One region of the Rhizobium sp. FG96 genome, then DNA from elsewhere that is predicted to be linked to it. Evidence: predicted binding sites of a transcription regulator. Region 1 holds the regulator's gene; the other holds the start of a gene.
The links. Region 1 encodes LexA, which represses DNA repair genes until DNA is damaged. Its sites were predicted from a motif close to TGTTCNNNNTGTGTTCNG; they were not measured.

Region 2: a site for LexA is predicted at 2,293-2,310, ahead of ACODR6_RS10235 (ImuA family protein). Genes of this name have one in related genera too.

The regions. Positions count from the first base shown of each region.
Region 1 covers NZ_JBMDIL010000021.1:55,608-60,670, reverse strand. The annotation lists gene ACODR6_RS30385 (ComEC/Rec2 family competence protein) at 1-1,337, shown strand, start outside; gene lexA (transcriptional repressor LexA) at 1,318-2,031, opposite strand; gene ACODR6_RS30375 (VOC family protein) at 2,236-3,114, shown strand; gene kdsA (3-deoxy-8-phosphooctulonate synthase) at 3,111-3,956, shown strand; gene eno (phosphopyruvate hydratase) at 4,121-5,063, shown strand, end outside.
Region 2 covers NZ_JBMDIL010000004.1:367,153-372,215, forward strand. The annotation lists gene ACODR6_RS10230 (Y-family DNA polymerase) at 1-1,294, opposite strand, end outside; gene ACODR6_RS10235 (ImuA family protein) at 1,335-2,270, opposite strand; gene ACODR6_RS10240 (metallopeptidase family protein) at 2,435-2,872, shown strand; gene ACODR6_RS10245 (DUF1737 domain-containing protein) at 2,876-3,082, opposite strand; gene ACODR6_RS10250 (HpcH/HpaI aldolase/citrate lyase family protein) at 3,084-3,986, opposite strand; gene ACODR6_RS10255 (hypothetical protein) at 4,098-4,331, shown strand; gene ACODR6_RS10260 (VOC family protein) at 4,458-4,877, shown strand; gene leuD (3-isopropylmalate dehydratase small subunit) at 5,014-5,063, shown strand, end outside.

The DNA.
Region 1 (5,063 bases):
CGCTTGCGGCCGTCACCGCCTATTTCCTGATTTCCGGCTTCGCAGTTTCCGCCGAGCGCGCCTTCATCATGATGGCGATCATGCTGACGGCGGTGTTCTTCGACCGGCCGTCGATCAGTTTGCGCAATGTGGCGCTCTCGGCACTGATCATCATCGCCATCTCGCCCTCAGAAATCATGGGGCCGAGCTTTCAGATGTCCTTTGCCGCGACGCTGGCGCTGGTCGCCGGCTATGCGCTCTGGAAGGAGCGGCCGGCGCGCGACAAGCCATTTGCGAAATTGCGCCTCGTCAGGTTCATGTCAGCCGCAGCCGGCTTTTTCGGTGGCATCCTGCTCACCTCCGTCATCGGCGGCTTCTCGACGGCACTGTTTTCGATCGAGCATTTTCACCGGCTGACGGCCTATGGCTTGCCTGCCAATCTCGCAGCCATGCCCGTCATCTCCTTCGTCATCATGCCGGCCGGGCTGTTTGCAATGCTCTTGATGCCGTTTGGGCTGGATGCCTGGGCCTGGCAGGTGGTCGGCTTCGGTCTCGATCTAGTGATCGCGATCGCCAAGACCGTCTCGTCCTGGGGCGGTGATATCGGCGTCGGCCGATTGCCTGCCTGGTATTTCCCGGCCGCGGTCGCGGGCTTCCTGTTATTGACCCTGCTGCGCACCCGGCTGAGGCATATAGGCACGGCAATCATGGTCCTATCGACGCTGACTGTTGTCACGCTTCCGGAAAAGCCGCCACCGAAGATCGTCATTGCTGAGGACGGCAGCATGGCGGGGATCGTCGGTTCCAGTGCAATCGCTACCAATCGCGAGCGCCCGCCGGGTTTCATCTTCGACCAGTGGAAACGGGCGCTAGTGCTGGACAGCCATCGCGAGCCGATCTTCATCACATCAGCATCGGTCCCCACCGCGCCGCCAGGCGAAAGGCTAAAGCTGACACCAGCGCAAGAGCAGGAAGCGCAGAGCGCCATTGCGGTGAACGCCAGGGAAGAGCGGTTTTCCTGCGCAAAGAAAGCCTGGTGCACGGCAAAGCTTGGAAACGGCTCGGTGCTGACGGTCATCGACAATGCCGCTTACCTCGGCCCCGCCTGCGATGCATCCGATATCGTTGTCACACCCGTGCGCCTGCGGCTTGAAAGCTGCCGCTCTGGCGCGCTGCTCTTCACCGGCGCTACTTTAAGAAAGACAGGCTCTGTCGAACTGCGCTTTGATGGAGGCGCTGCAGCGGTCACCGGATCCTTCGAGGATCTCGACCGCCCCTGGACCCGCCACCGCGCCTATGATTGGCGCAGCGGCACTTTTAACGGTGATGAGATCACCGTTAGTGATAGCGGCGGATAAGGCCGACAAGCTTGCCCTGAACCTTGACGCGATCAGGTCCAAAGATGCGGGTCTCGTAGGCCGGGTTGGCTGCTTCGAGCGCGATCGATGCGCCCTTGCGGCGGAAGCGCTTCAGCGTTGCTTCTTCATCGTCGACAAGGGCGACGACGATATCGCCGGCATTGGCGGTATTGGTATTGCGGATGATGACGGTGTCGCCGTCGAAGATGCCGGCCTCGATCATCGAGTCGCCCTTGACTTCAAGCGCATAGTGCTCACCGTTTCCGAGCATATCGGCGGGAACGGTGATGTCGTGGGTATTCTGCTGGATCGCGGAAATCGGCACACCGGCGGCGATGCGGCCCATGACGGGAACCGAGATCGAGCTGCTATTGTCTTCGTTCGCCGGCTTCGGCGGCGCAACGGGTTGCGGCTTGCCGAGGCTGCCTTCGATGACGCTCGGCGAGAAACCGCGGCGCGGCTGGATGCTGGGGCTGTAGGCCTCCGGCAGCTTGATGACTTCGAGTGCGCGGGCGCGGTTCGGTAGGCGGCGAATGAAGCCGCGCTCCTCGAGCGCCGTGATCAGGCGATGGATCCCGGACTTGGAGGCGAGGTCGAGCGCATCCTTCATTTCATCGAAGGACGGCGGTACGCCGGACTCCTTCATCCGCTCGTGAATGAAGAGGAGAAGCTCCTGTTGTTTGCGCGTCAGCATCGAAGTCTTTCCCCAGATTCGTGAAACAAAGCCAGAACGGACACTATATGTTCCATATGTGTTCCGCAAGTGCCTAAATATTGGTAAAACTTCCCATCATTTTTCGTCATTTTTGAAAGTTTCTTTGCCGGATTGGTTATCCGCGCTTGCGCTTTGCCCGGCGCGGCGTGCAAATCTCTGCCGGCTTCATCGGAGGGAACCGCCATGACGCATCCGCTCGATCATCTGGTACTGCCCGTCACCCATATCGATTTCGCCCGCGAGCGACTCGGCCGTCTAGGTTTCACCGTCGCCGCCAATGGCCGTCATCCGTTCGGAACGGAGAATGCCTGCGTCTTTCTCTCCGACAAGACCTATCTCGAGCCGCTCGGCATCGCGAGCCAGGGCGAGTGCGACGTGGCTGCCGCGAAAGGCAACAGCTTCATCGCCCGCGATCAGGCCTTCCGCTTCCGCTGCGGCGATGATGGCTTTTCGGCAGTCGTCTTCGGCACTGACGATGCCGATGCGGACAAGGCCGCCTATGATGGCGCGCAGCTGAGCGGCGGTGACATGGTGGAGTTCTCGCGCCCTATCGTCATGCCCGATGGAACGCAGGCGACCGGCGCCTTCAAGCTCGCCTTTGCCGCTGATCTCAGGGCGCCCGATGTCTTCTTTTTCGCCTGCCAGCGGATCAACGCCTTTCCGGCCGATCGCAAGGCGCTGGAGACTCATGCCAACGGCGTTCTCGGCATCGTCGAGATTGCAATGAGCGCAGACGAACCCGATGCCTTCGCGTCGCTGCTGCAGACGGCAAGCGGCGGCGTGGCGCCCAGTGAGGCCGCCTTCGGCCTTTCCTTCGCCCTCAGCAATGTCCGGATCGCTATCTATTCCGAAGAAGGGATGGAGGCCTATTTCGATGTCGAGCCGCTCGGCACCGATAACGGCCTGCGGGCGCGGGCAATCGTCTTTGCGGTCGCTGATCTGGCCGTGACAGCGGCGCATTTGGCTGCTAACGGGATCACCTACGTGAATACGAACAATCGTCTATTGGTGAAGCCGGCGCCGGGACAAGGCGCGATCTTCGCCTTCGAGGAGACCCAATGAGCAACACCAATGCAGAAGTCGCCGTCGGCGAAGGCGCTGGCCGCGTTACCTTTTCCAATGACGGCAAGCTGTCGATCATCGCTGGCCCCTGTCAGATGGAAAGCCGCGAACATGCCTTCATGATCGCCGGTGTTCTGAGCGAACTCTGCAAGAAGCTCGGCATCGGCCTCGTCTACAAGTCTTCCTTCGACAAGGCGAACCGCACTTCGCTTTCGGCGCAGCGCGGCATCGGCCTCGAAAAGTCGCTCGAAGTCTTCTCTGACCTGAAGAAAGAATTCGGCTTCCCGGTTCTGACCGATATCCATACCGAGGAGCAGTGTGCAGAGGTCGCAACCGTCGTCGACATCCTGCAAATCCCGGCCTTCCTCTCCCGCCAGACCGACCTTCTCGTTGCTGCGGCCAAGACCGGCCGCGCCGTCAACGTCAAGAAGGGGCAGTTCCTGGCGCCCTGGGACATGAAGAATGTTCTCGCCAAGCTGAACGAGACGGGCAACCCGAACATCCTGCTCTGCGAGCGCGGCGCTTCCTTCGGCTACAACACGCTGGTCTCCGACATGCGCTCGCTGCCGATCATGGCGGCCATGGGCGCGCCTGTGATCTTCGATGCCACGCATTCCGTGCAGCAGCCGGGCGGGCAGGGCGGATCTACCGGCGGCCAGCGCGAATTCGTCGAGACCTTGGCGCGTGCGGCCGTCGCCGTCGGCGTTGCCGGCGTCTTCGTCGAGACGCATCAAGATCCTGACAATGCGCCGTCGGATGGCCCTAACATGGTCTATCTGAAGGATATGCCGCGGCTTCTCGAAAAGCTTCTGGCCTTCGATGCGATCGCAAAGTCGGCCTGACATTCAAAAGGCTGACATGATCTTGTAATAGGCCACGCAGGTGGCCTGAAACGAAGGCATGTTAGGCGGCTCAAAAACGGCTGTGAAAACGCCATTGCAATCTGCGTGCCTTCGACTAAGACGATTTCAAACGATTTATCCACCCACCGAGCAGGAAGAAACCCATGACTGCAATTACCGATATCATCGCCCGCGAGATCCTCGATAGCCGTGGCAACCCCACCGTCGAAGTCGACGTCTATCTCGAAGATGGCAGCATGGGCCGTGCGGCTGTTCCGTCGGGCGCTTCGACCGGCGCGCATGAAGCCGTCGAAGTTCGCGATGGCGGAAAGCGCTATCTCGGCAAGGGTGTCGAAAAGGCTGTCGAAGCCGCCAACACGGAAATCTTTGACGCCATCGGCGGCATCGATGCCGAAAACCAGATCCAGATCGACAACATCATGATCGAGCTGGATGGCACGCCGAACAAGTCGCGTCTCGGTGCCAACGCCATCCTCGGCGTTTCGCTTGCTGTCGCCAAGGCTGCTGCCCAGGCCGCCGGCCTGCCGCTCTACCGCTATGTCGGTGGCGCTTCCGCTCACCTCCTGCCGGTTCCGATGATGAATATCATCAACGGCGGCGCGCATGCCGACAACCCGATCGACTTCCAGGAATTCATGATCCTGCCGGTTGGCGCCGACTCGATCCGCGAAGCCGTCCGCATGGGCTCGGAAGTCTTCCACGTCCTCAAGAAGGAACTGTCGGCTCAGGGCCACAACACCAACGTTGGTGACGAAGGCGGTTTCGCACCGGGCCTGAAGAGCGCCCCTGAAGCCCTCGACTTCATCATGAAGTCGATCGAAAAGGCTGGCTACAAGCCGGGCGAAGACATCTATCTCGGCCTCGATTGCGCTGCGACCGAATTCTTCAAGGACGGCAAGTACGTTCTCGAAGGCGAGGGACGCACGCTGGAATCGGGCGCCATGGCCGAATATCTCGCACAGCTCGCTGCCCAGTACCCGATCATCTCGATCGAAGACGGCATGGCTGAAGACGATTGGGACGGCTGGAAGGCCCTGACCGATCTGGCCGGCAAGAAGGTTCAGCTGGTCGGCGACGACCTGTTCG
Region 2 (5,063 bases), on a different contig from region 1:
TGGCGCCGACGCCATCGATCCACCATTCCATGGCGATCCGCTCCGGTCCTTCACTCTTCAGGACACGGTGACGAATGCGCCTCCAGCGGAAATGCGCTGGCGCGCCATCCGGAACCTCGGCGGCAAACGCTTCCATCAATTCAGGTGCCGGAAGCAGGCGAGCAGGCCGCTCGCTCTTTGCCGCGGGTGGCATTACCTCCACCGGCGCTCTGTCGAGGACTTGAATGGCCGGAACGGCAAAGGTCGCCCGCTCCGGGATATGGCTTTCGCGCAATTCGAAACGGGTCAGGCATTCCTCGCCGAGACGGGCCGATACCTTGTCGACGAAGACGGCAAGCGAGACCTGTGATTGCCTATTCCCTTCGAAATCGTCCTGAACATTATGGAAGCTCTCATGCCGGAGAACATTGATCCGCAGGATTTCGAAACCGTATCCCGCATCGATATCCTCATGGATTGCTGTCAGGCGTTCGGAAAAGAGACCGGCAATGCGCTGCGGATCCCGCAAAGGCCGGGACGCCCCCGCAGAAATTCGAAAGACGCATCCATCCACCCGGAACAGGACCAGCTCGAAGACCCGGCCTCCGACGCCTTGGGTTTCAAAGGAGGGCTTCAGGCAATGGGCGACCTGGCTGGCAAGAGCGATAATCTCTTCTTCGGCGGCAATGGGATCAACAAGCCGCCGTTCGGCCGACAGGCTGGCGACCGGCAGGCGGGGAGAGACCGGTTCTTCGTCATGCCCCAATGCCTGATCGAGCCGCAAAAGCACACTGCCGCCAAAGCGGCGGGTGAGCGGCGCGCGCGGCGCCTGCATAAGATCGCCGACATAGCGCAGGCCGAGCTTCTGCAATGCCTCTATGACCGATACATCCAGCCGCAGCGCCATGACCGGCAGGGGCTCGAGAACCGCTTCCGCCTCGTCCTCCGCAATCACCCCGCCTTCGCCGAAACGGCTGACGGCCCAGGATAGTCCCGGTGACGAGGAAATCGCGCCGCGGATATCGAAGCCCATGCCGGCAAGACGAGACAGGATATCCTTCAGCATCGCCCGCTCGCCGCCGAAGAGATGCGAGCAGCCTGTTATGTCGAGGAAGAGCCCGTCCTTGCCGTCAAGGGCGACCAGCGGCGTATAGCGGTCACACCAGTCGGCGACGGCCTCGAGCAGGCGTTTGTCGGCTGGCGCATCTTCTTCCACGACATCGATGATCGGGTGGATGGCGCGGGCTTCGGCGACGCCGAGACCCTTCTTGAGGCCGAGCTTTTCCGCCTTCTCGTCCAGCGCCGTCAGCCGCATTGTGTTGTCGGAGCGACCCGAGCAGACGATCGGAGCGGCCTCAGGACGCCCTTTCGAACGCCACGAGAGGCCCCACCGCTTGCGGGCGATCCTGTCGGTCGAAAGATGCGGGAAGTACAGCGCCAGAATGCGCTGCCCGCTGCTCTGGAAAGCGAGTGACGACTGGCTGTTCGACAGGGAGAAACTGGCGGTCATGGGGGTTCCACTCCAGGAAGAGGGAGAGGGGGGCCGGATTGCGGCTCTTCTCCAGGGTGAGATGAAAGACCGGATTGCCGATGCTACCGCCCAGCATCGAACCATCCGGCAGGGTCCGTTCCCGCGCAGGGGCGGGCCGGGCAAGAAAACGGAAATGTGCGCTGCTTGCCTCTTCCTCTCCTGATTGCCGCAGCAGCAGCAGGGAGCGGCCGGCCGATTTCGCCCGAAGATGAAAGCGCCGGCTCTCGGCAAGGCCGAAGGATTTCGGATTGCCGCGGATTTCCAGGATCGTCGTCACGAAGGCGCCGCTTTCCAGCGCCGCTTCCGCAAGCCAGAGCGCATCCTCCAGTTTTCTGGGGCTCGCATGCAGGAAAAGCTCCGGCCGCAATCCGAAATCCTTGAGCCCGACGGCATAGGGCACCCCTGCCTCGATCGTACTGACCTTGTCGGCGATCCAGAGGACGGGATTTTTTTCCTCGGACCGATGCTGCAAAGCTGCGGCGATCGCCAGCGCAAATCCGCTGCTGCTGCCAGCATCGAGAAACATCTTCGTGCGGATTTCTGTCAGTGCATCGAGCGGCAATCCACCTTCGAGCGCCTCGTCCAGCTCCGGTATGCCAAAGGAAAACCGTGGTGTCTCATCCCTCTTTCGCGGTGCATTTCCCTTACCCAGCGCTTCCTGTTCGGCTGCCGCAAGCGCCGGCACCGGTTTTCCTTCAAGCTTTGCAATGGTTTCGCGGAGCGCAAAAAGCCGCTCGCGCGTCACGGCCGTCTGTGCCATGACGTTCACTCCAGATCAGAATTGTTCCTGTTATGTTCTTATGGATTCCAGAGCTTGCCGGAAGAGTCAACAGCCGTTTGTTGTGAATTTATTCCTGCCATTGATTCCACACTCGAAAATCCTTCACAAAGGTTCTATATGGGCGGCAGAGAAAGGGGTTTTTGATGGCCCGCATAGACCAGAGCGAGGATTGGCGCGATCGCCATGCTCCGACGCTCAGCACATTTGAATCCTTGGCGATGGAGGCCTACAGCCACCTGCCGGATGAATTCCGTTCGCTTACCGCCAATCTGACGATCGAGATCGAAGATTTCCCGGACGACGACGTTTTCGAGGACATGGCGCTGGAAACGCCATTCGACCTGCTCGGCCTTTTCGAGGGCAGGGGCATTTCGGAACGGTTCACGATGGAAACCGGCGAACTGCCGAACCGCATCCGCCTCTATCGCCGCCCGATCCTGGATTACTGGGCCGAGAACGACGAAACGCTCGGCGATATCATCACCCATGTCCTCATCCACGAAATCGGCCACCATTTTGGCCTCAGCGATGACGACATGGAGCGTATCGAGGCGAGCGCCGAAGAGGCGGCCGACCGGTAAATCTTACTGCTCGGAGAGCTTCATATCCGGGTGGTAGTCCTTGCCTTCGACGTCCTTGACGATCGCCTGGGCCGCAATGACCTGCTTGGTCTCGGCATTGAAGGTGACCGAGGGAGAGCCCTGCAGCGACCAGCCCTTGTTGAGGGCATCGGTTACGCGGTGGCAGAATGCGGCATCGTCCTGGCCGGTCAGAAGGCGGTAGAGCTTCATGTCATGATTTCCGTTCAGCAATGCGGCGGGATTTATGAACCAGACTTTCCGCCTGGACAAGATGCAGGCGCTCGATCATCCGGCCGTTTGAATTGATGACGTTGAGACCTTCAGTCGCAGGATCGGCAAAGGCAGCGATAATCTCTTCGGCCTCGCGGATGGCGGCGTCGTCAGGCCCGAAATGCCGGTTTGCACTTTCGATCTGCGCCGGATGGATCAGCATCTTGCCATCGAAACCCATGGCGCGGGCATGGGCGCATTCCGCCTCGAAGCCATCCGCATCCCTGAAATCGTTGAAGACGCTGTCGATCGCATCGAGCCCATAGGCCCTGACGGCCAGGATCACCTGCATTAGCCACGGCACCAGATAGGTGCGCCCCGGCTGCGGCAGAACGCCGGTTTCCTTGCGCAGGTCGTTCAAGCCCACGACAAAGCAATCGAGCCGCGACCCGGCTGTCCGCCCGAACTCGGCGATCGCCGCCGAATTCAAGATGCCGCGCGGCGTCTCGATCATCGCCCAAATCCGCAGCGTTTCCGCGGCATCGGCATCGCCAAGCATGTCGCTGATCGCCATCACATCCTGCGGCTCGTCCACTTTCGGCAGCAGCACCGCATCCGGCTCGAGAGCCCGCACCAGTTCCATATCGGCAGGGCCGAAGCCGGAGGAGAGGGCATTGATGCGGATGATCCTCTCCTTGCCCGCCAGCGCCGGGCCGGCGAAGAACGCCTTCAGGTTTGCCCGCGCCTCATCCTTCTTCTCCGGCGCGACGGAATCCTCCAGATCGAAGATGACGGCATCGCAATCGAGCACATGGGTCTTTTCCAATGCGCGGGCATTGATGGCGGGAACGCTGAGCACCGAGCGGCGCAGGCTAAGGGAACGGGCGGGGGAATTTCGGCTCATCACGAATGTGTGCCAAGCTTTGTGAAGGCTGACAAGACAACAAAAAGCCACGCTTGCCTTGCACAGAAGGAAATCAAGGACCACATTCCTTTCGAAGAGAGGTCTAGAATTATGCAGAATATCCGTTCCATCTTCCTCATGCTGGCAGGCGTCACCGTGTTTGTGGCTCTTGCGCTGTTTACCTTCTCGGTCACGCTCGCCGTCGGCGGCATCCTGACCGTGCTGATGGTTGGACGCGCCCTGTCGCTGAAGATGAAACCGGCTCCGGTGCGCGCCAAGGCCCAGACCCAGCAGCGCGAAATGCGCATCTGGAACGACGGCCGCGGTACGATCATCGATCTCTGATCGCACCGGCCACCAAGCCTTCACGAAAAATTCTTTATGGAGCTGTCGGCTCCCGCTCTACCTTCACGTCCTTGAGGCGGACGGCCTCGATGCCGGACCTTCAAAATCAGGAGACGGAGGAAGAACATGAGCACGATGGAAACCGCACCCGCCAAGATGCCGCCGGTCAAGAATGGCCTGCTGCCGTATCTGACAGTCGACGGCGCGCTCAAGGCCGCAGAATTCTACAAGAAGGCATTCGGCGCCGAAGAGGCCTATGTCGTGCCGGCCGACGAGAAGGGCCGGACGATGCATGTGCATCTCTATATCAACGGCAGCTCGCTGATGCTGTCGGATGCCTATCCGGAATACGGCCATCCCTTCAAGGGTCACGAAGGCTTTGCGATCCAGCTCGTCATCGACGACATCGATGCCTGGTGGAACCGCGCAGTGGCCGCCGGCGCCGAAGTCGTCATGCCGATCGAGCTGATGTTCTGGGGCGATCGCTACGGCCAGCTGCGCGACCCCTTTGGCGTCGTATGGGGCCTCAACGCAGCATCCAAATAGCCGCCTATGCAAAGTGGTCAGGCTGCGTGAAACGCCGCGCAGCCGTCATTTTGGAAAGATTCTCCTTCATTTCGGCGGGAAACTGGACTAGATGCTGATCAACGAAAGTACATCCGCTGAATTTGGAGCCTAGGTCATGGATAAATTCGTGAAGCTCACCGGCGTTGCCGCGCCCCTGCCCGTCGT